DNA from 2 places in the Marinobacter sp. B-12 genome. Region 1 is predicted to be linked to the other one. Evidence: predicted binding sites of a transcription regulator. Region 1 holds the regulator's gene; the other holds the start of a gene.

Region 1 (5,705 bases):
GGAATTCGGGATTCGTAACCTGACGCTTGAAGCGGAGGGTTCCGGCGATGAATCGGCTGTGGTGGCAAGCGGCTATCTGACGGACGAGTTGAGCATTCGCTATGGGGTCGGGATCTTCCAGCCGATTACCACCGTAGCGTTGCGCTACGACATCGGTCGGTATTTCTATCTTGAGGCTGCCAGTGGCCTGGCAGCCTCCCTGGATATTTTCTACACCCGAGATTTTTAAGCGGGGGGGGGGGGGGGGGGTTACTCCAGCTCAAAGGTCGCGCTTACCCGGGCCTCCAGTTCACGGGAACCGACCGCTGAGACAGCGTCCGAGGCGCCTCGCATTTCTGCCATCATTGGCATCGGGGGTTGATGACCACCATCGACGTTAATGGTCATTACCTCGCCGCACTGTTTGTCCAATTCTCGGGCAACAAATTCGCAGCGTGATTTTGCATCCGCAATGGCGCCCGCCAGGGCCTGTTTACGCAAACCGACTTCATCGGAATGAAAAAACTGGTGGGGGCCGACGTTGTAGTCCATACCCAGCGATTGCGCCTGCGCAAGAATCGGGTTGAGCAGCGAGAGGTCGTCGATGGTGAAGCTGACTGTTTGCGAGGCAACGGCCACTCGTCGTGGTTCGTCGTGACGCTCTGGCGATGGAATCGAACGGCTGTAAAGGTTCAACGAGGCGTCGCTGTAGGATTTGAGCCGGTCGCGGAAGTCTTCGATGCTCTCCCGCCACTTCTCCATTTGCTCGTTGACTTCCTCAGTGGCCGTCTCGGGAAGCTTGTGTTCGGCGCGGGCGGTGAACTGCAGCCGTGCGCTGTCTGGCGTATACTTGACTGAGGCCTGACCGCTCAGGCTGACTTCTGCTGCTGATGCGCCCAGGGGAAACACGATCAGGGCCGTGGAGGCCAGCAGGTATCGATGGACGTTGTGGAACATAGTTGGATCTCCATGTTATTGCACGAGAATCAGGTCAGGTTGACGCCCCGGGAGCGCGATATCCTGTTCAGGCTGACCGGGAGCGACCCCCATTATGTGACCACCCGCGAGCAACTGAAAGAGTGGGCGGCCCGTTATTTGACGGCGCTGCCCGACGACGCTCGGGAAATTCGTGAGATCAAGGCCGTGTTGCAGCGTTACCTGCCGTTTTGAGCCACATACCCATCGTCTTCCCCGGCTTCGACAGGTTCATCCAGCCGAACCAGTTTCCTGTCCTCCGCAGCCTGTACGAAATGGCTGAAAATCCGCCGATGGCCGCCGTGATAAAGCAGATATTCCGGGTGCCACTGGATGCCCATCAACCATTGCCCACGTGTATTCTCGATCGCTTGCACAAACGAGTCGTTGTCCACGGCGACAACGCGTAGATCCGTGCCCAGTTTTTTGATGCTCTGGCTGTGGATGCGGTTCGCGCCAATGACCGGGCTGCGCATCACCTGTCCCAGGCGGCTGTCACTGACGACCCGTACAGTCTGCAGCGGTAACAGTAACGGGCGATGGCGGGTGTTTACTCGCAGGGGCGTCACGTTCTGGCATAGAGACCCGCCGCGGAAAATATTGATGAACTGTGCACCACGGCAGATACCCAGTACCGGGATGTTCAGCTCTTCAGCACGGGACAGCAGGCGGACATCGGTTTCGTCACGGCGCAGGTCATACCGAGCGGTCACCTGGGGTGTCTGACCGTACCGTGAAGGATGCACGTGGGTGCCACCGGAGAGCACCAGGCCATCGAGCAGCGAGACGTCGACCTTTGACCCCGGGCGGATAAAATGGGTACGCGCGCCATGGAAGCGCAGTGCAAAGGTGATTAGCCGGTGGGCGAGACTGCGGCGTGCCGGGCCGCTGATGCCAATCGTAAGGCCCGGATGTTCTGGCTTTTCTACCGGACTTTCAGACATAGTTTCCGGACCGAAGCCACTGTTCAGACGTGTCTATCCAGCTGTGGGTCAGGTTATGGAGACTCAGTTTGCGACTGTTGCGAAACTCCGCAACCAGTATCGATAGATCGTCAACGTTGGCTACCAGTTGTTCCAGCACAATCCAGTCGTTCCACACCGTGGAAAAATGCCAGCCAGGGTTGTCAATGTCGCAGTCGGGCAGCCGGTAATGCAGTGTTGGTCGGCTTTTGATGCGTTCATCCTCAACGTATTCTGCCAGTAAATCGCTGTTCAGGTGTGCGAACAGCGGGAGAAGGTCCAGAGCCTTGTTCCGGGTAGGGTTGTAATGCAGGTAGTCCCGCATCAATTGCTCCATGTCCGGCGCATAATCCTCGGAAATCAGAAGGTCAATGTAGGTGCTGCTCCAGGGCTCAATGTAGCTGGTCAGCTTACGGCTGAAATCAATCTGGTGGCGAGCCTTCAGCCATTCATAGAGAGCAGCGAAGGCCTGTAGGTAGCGAACCAGCGTTGTGGCACTGAGGTCCGGTAGCTCCGGGTTCAATTGCAAACCAAAGGCGTAATAGAGCGCCTCCCGGCTGCCCAGTGCACCCGCTCTGCGCAGCTCATCGCAAAGTGTTTCTATGCGTTCCAGGTTGCTGAAAGCCAGCGGAGGGCTGACTATCTCCAGGGGCACGATCTTCTCGGCGGCAGCGTCGATCACACTCATGGCCTGACCGCCAAGTTCCCTGAAGGACTCGGGAAGACGCTCGTCTGCCAGATCAAGGTCTTTTATCGGGTCTGAGTCCAGTTCGATAGTGAAGTCGCCGAGTTCTGTTTCAACTTCGGAAACATAGCGCGCAACAGACTTTCCGGTGCCTCCCAGCAGTTTCGCGGACAGGGATACGAGATCTTCGTAACCGAGGCCGGACAACTCAATTTCAACGCCAACTCTGCGTTCCTTGCCGTCATCCGTTTTGAGGATGTCCGGTAATCTACATCTGTTGCTCATTCAGGCGCCCCCTAATTTGGTTGTGATCACTTTAACACAGTCCTGCGCCAGGGCGCGGTGGACGGCCACCCACTCCAGCTTAAGGAAAATTGCGTTTACAGGGTTTACACTGGATAAAACACTGTATATAGTCAAATCACTGTATATAAAAACAGGACTAACCGGGGCAACCTAAATGAAGCTGACAGCACGGCAGACACAGGTACTGGATATTATTCGTCGCTACCTTGACGAGACCGGGTATCCGCCGACCCGAGCGGAAATTGCCGCAGAACTTGGATTCCGTTCTGCCAATGCCGCAGAAGAACATCTGCGGGCGCTGGCCCGAAAAGGCGCGATCGAGATGGTGCCGGGAGCCAGCCGGGGAATACGTCTTCCCGATGTAGAGGCTGATCTTGGTTTGCCGGTGATCGGTCAGGTGGCGGCCGGTAGCCCCATACTGGCCCAGGAGCATATCGAAGACCATTGCACCCTGCAGCCTGAATTTTTCTCGCCCTCGGCGGATTATTTGCTCAGGGTACGCGGCATGAGCATGAAGGACATTGGCATCCTTGACGGCGACCTGTTGGCGGTGCACCGCACCCACGACGTGCACAACGGCCAGGTGGTTGTGGCGAGGGTAGGTGAGGAAGTCACGGTCAAACGGTTCCGCAAGGAAGGCTCGAAAGTGTACTTGATCGCCGAGAACGAGGAATTCGAACCCATAGAAGTGGATCTGACTGAACAGGAACTCTTCATTGAGGGGCTCGGGGTCGGTGTCATACGGCGCTCGGATCTTCACTGATACCCCAGGGTGTCAGGACATATTCCGGCTGTGTTTCGTTGGGTGTTGAACACCACGGGCGCAGCTTAACGGCAGGTGAGGCTTATCATGGAACAACTCAGCTTTAATCAGAATCTGGCCTATGCTCACGGAGGCGGCAGGTTTGTCGCTTCAGAGGTTGCCGGTATAAGCGGCCGTGATACTGTCAGGGCGCCTGCTGTCAGGAGCCGCCCAGCCAAACCGGCAGGCAATGTCACAGAGATCATTCTGCCCGAAGGGCAGGTTGAAAACTTCCAGCTATTGCTGCCTATGCTCACGCAGTTGAATCAGGAAAAGCGTTGGTTAGCCTGGATTGATCCGCCCCAAAGCCTTGTCAGTAAGTGGCAGACCATGCGCGGCATCGTTGCGGGCGAATTGTTGGTGTTGAGGTCCACTCCAGACTATCCGGCCGGGGAGCTTGCCGAGCGGGCGCTGAGCGCTGGCACCTGTCACGCAGTAGTCTTGTGGACCCACAAACTCGGACGTGAAGCGCTCGCGTCACTGGAACAAGCTTCGGCCCGGGGTAACAGCCATGGTGTGGTGCTGCGCCAGCGTTGATCGTCAGTGAAGTGTGTAGGAGGGCCGGATGTCCTGGGCGTCCGGCTCTTCGTCTTCCCAGTCAATATCATGGGCAACGTTACCGACCGCTTCAATGCCGGCTGCAATCATAGCCTTGGCAACGTTCATGTCCCGGTCTTCCATCATCTCCCTGGCTTCCGTCGAAAATGATATCTGCACCAGCGGCGCACTGTCGTCGTCGATACGACGAAGCGCATAGTCTCCGTTGCTCAGTTGTACGATTTCGAAAAACGATGGTGACATTAAGCTAGCCTTTCAGTTCATTCCCGTTGGCTTCGACAACGACGAGGTTCTTTACCACTCGCTGTGCCGATCCTCGAGGATATCGATAAAGTGTTTCATCGCGCCCAGAGTGGTTTCCAGGGCCTGTTTTGAGCGATCCGGGCCGGTGTCAGCTGCAACGGCAATCACGTTTTCACTGCTGACCGTTTTTCGCGCCATCGGCGGATTGCCCTGATGCCGCTCAAGTTGTTCGAGGTGATTCCACCAACTTCGCCCGTCACTGGCCAACTGATTCAGTTCGGCTATTTCCGGGCTGTGGGTTCCGATCAGCTCACCCAGTGCCTCAAGGCTATCAGGCTGGCTATGTTGGTGCTGATACATCCTGGCGATCATTACCAACACCAGTTTTCGAGCTCTGAGTCCCAGCTCAATGGTGCCTTGTAACAGCGCTTCTTTCGCTGGAACGCTGTTGCTGTTTTCCAGTTGCCCCAACAGGTTGCGAGCCAGGAATATTTTCTGGGAAACCAATGAGTGCCACTGTGACGCCATGGTAGTACCTGAGGGCAGTTCCACTGCTGTGCGATGAATTAATCGCCAACTATAACATTTTTCATTGTGAATTTCTCCTCCCCCGTTGGTTTGGCGGTTTTGACAAGAAACTACAAAGATTCACTTGAAACGGTTGTTTGAATTTGGCAAAAAGGCGCCCCGATTGAATAACATATGATCGCCTGTTGTTTCCTGCGTGGACATGCCAAACCGTGGATGACACATGGGTTGATCGGTTACCTTGGAGGTAGAAGGGAATGCGGAATCAATGGGAATGGATCGCAGGTTGTGCAGTGGCATTGTTTGGGTTGTCGGGAATTGCATTGGCAAAGGTCAGTGAATCCGAAGTTGAGCGGTTGGGCAGCGATCTGACGCCGGTTGGAGCCGAACGAGAGGGCAATACGTCTGGTAGCATTCCGGCTTGGACGGGCGGACTCACCAAACCGCCCGCTGATTGGGAGCAGGGAGAGGTGGAAATTAACCCGTTCCCCGACGACGAGCCCTTGTTTGTTATCACCGGCGACAATGTGGATCTGTACCGTGACAAGCTTACCGACGGACACGTTCGCATGCTTGAGCAGTACGGCCCGGGCTTTGTGATGCCGGTGTATCAGACCCGTCGAAGCGCGGCTTTCCCGGAAGATGTGTACGAAAAGTCCCGGGAAAA
Region 2 (5,705 bases), on a different contig from region 1:
TTCTTTACGTCAAACCCATCAAGTCCTGATCATTCAGTATTTGTTCCGGGCAAAAAGAAAAAAAGGGGCGGGTTTTTGGCCCGCCCCAACAACTCTCAGGATCGAGAGGGGAATACGCTTACCTATCAAGCTGTTCAGTGATGCGTTGCCTGGCCTTTGGTGAACATTTCGTGGGCGTGGGCAACGGTGTGTTCGGTCATATCCACGCCACCGAGCATTCTTGCCACTTCGCTGACCCTGCCATTGTCGTCCAGTGACTCAATCTTCGAGTAAGTGGCGTCTGATTCCGTAAACTTGCTGACGAACAGGTGCTGATGGCTCTGGGCTGCAACCTGGGCAAGGTGCGTTACGCACAAAACCTGTCCATTGCTGCCCAGGCTGCGAAGCAGGCGGCCAACCACTTCGGCGGTTCCGCCACCAATGCCCACATCCACTTCATCAAAGACCAGTGTTGGTGTGGTGGAGGTTTGTGCAACTACCACCTGAATGGCCAGGCTGATGCGTGAGAGTTCGCCGCCCGAGGCCACTTTGGCTAGAGGGCGTGCGGGTTGGCCCGGGTTGGCGCTGACCAGGAATTCAATGTCTTCCAGGCCATGAGGTGCGGGCTCGTCGCCCTTGTTTCGGCTCAGATGGGTGACGAACTGGACCGCGGGCATGCTCAGTTGGGCGAGCTCCTCCGCGATGCGCTGATCAAGGTTGGCAGCAGCCTGTTGGCGAGCATTCGACAGCTCGGTGGCCAGTGTATTGAAGTGGCTTCTCTGTTCTTCCAGCTCCGCTTCCAGTTTCACAACGCTGCCTTCGCCGTCGTCCAGCGACGCCAACTCGGCGCTCAGGCTTTGGTGGAATTCCGGGAGAGTCTCCGGTGTGATTCGGTGCTTGCGGGCCATCTGGTAAATAGCACTCAGGCGCTCTTCCACTTCGGCCAGTCGGGCTGGGTCGGCGTCGTAATCTTCCACAAAGTGGCGCAGGTTGTCGCCAGCCTCGGTGATCTGAATCTGGGCCTCGTTCAGCATCTGGATGGTTTCCGTCAGTGCCGGTACCGCCACCGGCAACTGTTCCAGTTGCTGTAATGCCTGGCGCACCAGATCCGCTGCGCTATTCTCGTCTTCCGTGCAAAGCAGGGTCGCCTGATGGCTATTGTGTAGTACCGCGTCGGCATGGCTGAGCTGTTCCTGCTCCTTCTCCAGTTCTTCCTGCTCTCCGTCTTCCAGTGCCAGGCGGTCCAGTTCTTCCACCTGGTAGCGCAGCAATTGCAGGCGGGCCTCTGCCTCATCGGCATTCTGCTGGCGTTCGGTCAGCCGTTGGCGGGTTTTGTGCCAGGCCTTCCAGGCGTCCCTGGTTTGTTCTCCCAGCTCTTCTGCGTTGGCAAATTCGTCCAGCAGTTTGCGGTGGGTCTCCTTGCGTAGCAGGGACTGGTGCTGATGCTGGCTGTGGATGTCCATCAGGGCGCTGCCTAGGTCCTTCAGGTGGGCGAGGGGGCAGGGCTGGCCGTTGATGTAGGCACGAGAGCGGCCGTCCTTGCTGATCACTCGGCGCAGGATGCATTCGTTGTCGTCGTCGAGCTCATGATTTTCCAGCCATTGCCGGGCTTCGGCAATGCGGGACACGTCGAAGGTGGCGGTGATGTCGGCGCGTTTGGCGCCATGGCGTACGGCGCCAGCGTCGGCGCGCCCGCCCATGGCAAGGCCAAGGGCGTCCAGGACAATGGATTTACCGGCACCGGTTTCTCCGGTCAGTGCCGTCATGCCCTTTCCAAACTGAAGTTCGACCCGCTCGGCAATGGCGTAATTGGAAACGGTGAGCTGTGTGAGCATGCAGAGGTCCTCCGCTCGATTCCTGAATACTGTGATTACATACAGTAACTGTGAATATATACAGGGTTTTTCCAGTTTGCAAACATCGCTGGCCAATTTGTGAATGAATGAGGCGCGCAACGGTTGAAACATCCGATACGGGCCCCATATCCGTTCGCAAACATGTTTTTTCTGGCCTCTGGCGGTCGGAAACCAAACGTTAACCGGCCGGTCGTCTGGCCGCCGACGATCAAGCAGGAGTAGTCATGAGCGCTGACGAGAATCGTAACGAACAGGTGGAAGAAGAGTTGAAAGACACTGTGGAAGCCGCTCCGGAAGAAGAAACGGCGACGGAAGGCAGTGCCGAAGCCGGCCCGGAAAGCGAAATTGAGGCCCTGAAGGCCCAGGCGCAGGAGTTTCAGGAGCAGATGTTGCGTTCCCAGGCGGAGATGCAGAATGTTCGCCGCCGCGCTGAGATCGATGTGGAGAAAGCCCACAAATTCGCGCTGGAGAAGTTTGTGAAGGAGCTCCTGCCGGTCGCTGACAGCCTGGAAAAGGCGGTTGAAAGCACTGAGGGGCATGAAAATGCCGGCGAACTGGTGGCCTCGATACGCGAAGGGGTCGAGATGACCCTCAATCTGTTCATGGGCAGTCTCGGCAAGTTCAATGTGGTTCAGCTTAACCCCGTGGGTGAGCCGTTTGACCCTCAGCAGCATGAGGCCATGTCCATGGTGCCGGCGCCTGATGCCGAGCCCAACAGTATCGTGGCCGTGGTCCAGAAGGGCTACACCCTGAATGATCGCCTTGTTCGTCCCGCAATGGTGGTGGTCGCCAAGGCCGATGACGCACCAAAAATCGACGAGCAGGCTTGAAAAGTAGATTAACGCGCCAATATAGCCAGTAAACAGGCGGCGCACCGGTACTCCGGGGCAACTTTTAAGGCAGCCGGAACTGAATTGAACAACCGAATTGGAGCAATTGCATGAGTAAAATTATTGGTATCGACCTGGGAACCACAAACTCCTGTGTTGCCATCATGGATGGTGACAAGGTCAAGGTTATCGAGAACGCAGAGGGCGACCGCACCACGCCTTCCATCATTGCGTATACCGAAGATGGCGAAACGCTGGTAGGCCAGTCTGCCAAGCGCCAGGCGGTCACCAACCCGAACAATACCCTCTATGCCATCAAGCGTCTGATCGGTCGTCGTTTCGAAGACGATGTGGTTCAGAAAGACATCAAGATGGTGCCGTACAAAATCGCCAAGGCTGATAATGGCGATGCGTGGGTGGAAGTGAAAGGCGAAAAGATGGCGCCGCCGCAGGTGTCTGCGGAAGTCATCAAGAAGATGAAGAAAACCGCGGAAGATTATCTGGGCGAGAAGGTAACTGAAGCCGTTATCACCGTGCCGGCCTACTTCAACGACAGCCAGCGTCAGGCCACCAAAGACGCCGGTAAAATCGCTGGTCTGGACGTGAAGCGGATCATTAACGAGCCGACTGCAGCAGCTCTGGCCTATGGCCTGGACAAGAAGAGCGGTGACCGTACGGTAGCCGTTTACGACCTGGGCGGTGGTACCTTCGATATCTCCATCATCGAGATTGCCGATGTTGACGGTGAGCACCAGTTTGAAGTGCTGGCCACCAACGGCGACACCTTCCTGGGCGGCGAAGACTTTGACATGAAGCTGATCGAATATCTTGCCGATCAGTTCAAGAAAGACAGCGGCATCGACCTGCGTGGCGACTCACTGGCCATGCAGCGCCTGAAAGAGGCCGCCGAGAAGGCCAAGATTGAGCTGTCCAGCAGCCAGCAGACCGACGTGAATCTGCCGTACGTAACGGCGGATGCCAGCGGTCCCAAGCACATGAACGTGAAAGTGACCCGTGCCAAGCTGGAGTCACTGGTTGAAGAGCTGGTTGAGCGCAGTCTCGCGCCCTGCCGTACCGCGCTGGAAGATTCCGGTGCCAAGATCGGTGAAATCGATGAGGTCATCCTGGTCGGTGGCCAGACTCGCATGCCGATGGTTCAGGAGAAAGTGAAGAACTTCTTCGGTAAGGAAGCACGTAAAGACGTGAACCCGGATGAAGCTGTAGCCATGGGTGCTGCGATCCAGGCGGCCGTGCTTTCCGGTGATGTGAAAGACGTTCTGCTGCTGGACGTTACCCCGCTGACCCTGGGTATTGAGACCATGGGTGGCGTGGCGACACCACTGATCGACAAGAACACCACCATCCCGACCAAGAAGTCGCAGACTTTCTCCACTGCGGATGACAACCAGACCGCCGTGACCATTCACGTGGTCCAGGGTGAGCGGAAGCAGGCGACACAGAACAAATCACTGGGCCGCTTCGACTTGGCGGACATTCCGCCGGCGCCCCGTGGCACGCCGCAGATTGAAGTCACCTTCGACATCGATGCCAACGGTATCCTGAACGTGTCGGCCAAAGACAAGGCGACCGGTAAAGAGCAGTCCATCATCATCAAGGCGTCTTCAGGTCTGAACGACGACGAAATTGAGAAGATGGTTCAGGACGCGGAAGCCAACGCCGACGAAGATCGCAAGTTCGAAGAGTTGGTCCAGGCCCGCAACCAGGGCGACGCGATGGTTCATACCGTGCGTAAGACCCTGACCGATGCTGGTGACAAGGTGTCCGACAGTGAGAAGGAGTCTATCGAGGCTGCTATCAAGGAGTTGGAAGAAGCCCTGGCTGGTTCCGACAAGGACGACATCGAGGCCAAGACCCAGAAGCTAACGGAAGCGTCTTCTGAAATGGCCCAGAAGATGTATGCGGATCAGGCAGAACAGGCTCAGCAGGCCGGAGGCGAAGAAGCCGCCCAGTCCGGTTCCAGTGACGACGCCGTTGATGCCGAGTTTGAAGAAGTCAAAGACGACGACAAGCGATAAAGCTTAAGATCATCAGGCAGTTGGAAAACGCGGGAGCTCCCCCGCGTTTTCCTCGTTTTACCAACAGGGTTTTAGAGCATGGCCAAGCGCGACTATTACGAGATTCTCGGGGTGTCCCGGGAAGCGGATGAAAAAGAGATCAAGCGAGCCTACCGCAAGCTTGCGATGAAGTATCATCCTGACCGGAATCCGGATGATGAGGACGCCGATCATAAGTTCAAGGAAGCCAGCGAAGCTTATGAAATACTCTCTGATTCCTCCAAGCGCGCGGCCTATGATCAGTTTGGCCACGCCGGTGTCGATGGTTCTGCCGGCGGCGGATTCGGAGGCGGTGGCGGTGCCAGCTTCTCCGACATCTTTGGCGATGTGTTTGGTGACATCTTTGGCGGCGGCCGCGGTGGCCGCAACACACGCGGGGCTGACCTGCGCTACACGCTAGAGTTGGATCTGGAAGAGGCGGTAAAAGGCAAAACCGTTCAAATCCGCATTCCCGGCCATACTGAGTGCAACACCTGCGACGGCACCGGGGCCGAGAAGGGTTCTCGGCCGGAAGCTTGTGGTACCTGTAATGGCATGGGCCAGGTACGGATGCAGCAAGGCTTTTTCACGGTGCAGCAGGCGTGTCCTACCTGTCGCGGTTCCGGCAAGATCGTCAAAAATCCGTGTAAGAAGTGTCACGGAGCCGGTCGCATCCAGGAAGAGAAAACACTGTCCGTCAAGGTACCACCGGGTGTGGATACCGGTGATCGTATCCGTCTCTCCGGTGAGGGCGAGATGGGCGTTGAAGGTGGCCCTTCCGGTGATCTCTACGTGCAGGTCGCGGTTCGGGAGCATTCCATCTTTACCCGTGATGGCCGTAACCTCTACTGCGAAGTGCCTATCAGTATCGTCGATGCCAGCCTCGGCGGCGAACTTGAAGTGCCGACGCTCGACGGTCGCGTTAAGCTGAAGATTCCGCCGGAAACCCAGACTGGCAAGCTGTTCCGTCTGCGTAACAAAGGCGT

Evidence for each region. The regulator LexA, encoded in region 1, represses DNA repair genes until DNA is damaged. The targets are predictions, from matches to a motif close to CTGTNTNNNNANACAG.
Region 2: recN (DNA repair protein RecN) is a predicted target of LexA. The motif match lies at 1,863-1,878, and genes of this name have one in related genera.

What each region holds. Positions count from the first base shown of each region.
Region 1 covers NZ_JBSXOB010000057.1:244,274-249,978, forward strand. The annotation lists gene AC13D2_RS12685 (translocation/assembly module TamB domain-containing protein) at 1-229, shown strand, start outside; gene AC13D2_RS12690 (SIMPL domain-containing protein) at 250-936, opposite strand; gene AC13D2_RS12695 (hypothetical protein) at 949-1,149, shown strand; gene AC13D2_RS12700 (gamma-glutamyl-gamma-aminobutyrate hydrolase family protein) at 1,134-1,898, opposite strand; gene AC13D2_RS12705 (amidoligase family protein) at 1,891-2,886, opposite strand; gene lexA (transcriptional repressor LexA) at 3,062-3,670, shown strand; gene AC13D2_RS12715 (cell division inhibitor SulA) at 3,758-4,246, shown strand; gene AC13D2_RS12720 (hypothetical protein) at 4,250-4,510, opposite strand; gene AC13D2_RS12725 (DUF6586 family protein) at 4,562-5,038, opposite strand; gene AC13D2_RS12730 (DUF1329 domain-containing protein) at 5,296-5,705, shown strand, end outside.
Region 2 covers NZ_JBSXOB010000047.1:126,681-132,385, reverse strand. The annotation lists gene fur (ferric iron uptake transcriptional regulator) at 1-29, shown strand, start outside; gene recN (DNA repair protein RecN) at 135-1,814, opposite strand; gene grpE (nucleotide exchange factor GrpE) at 2,060-2,665, shown strand; gene dnaK (molecular chaperone DnaK) at 2,776-4,701, shown strand; gene dnaJ (molecular chaperone DnaJ) at 4,780-5,705, shown strand, end outside.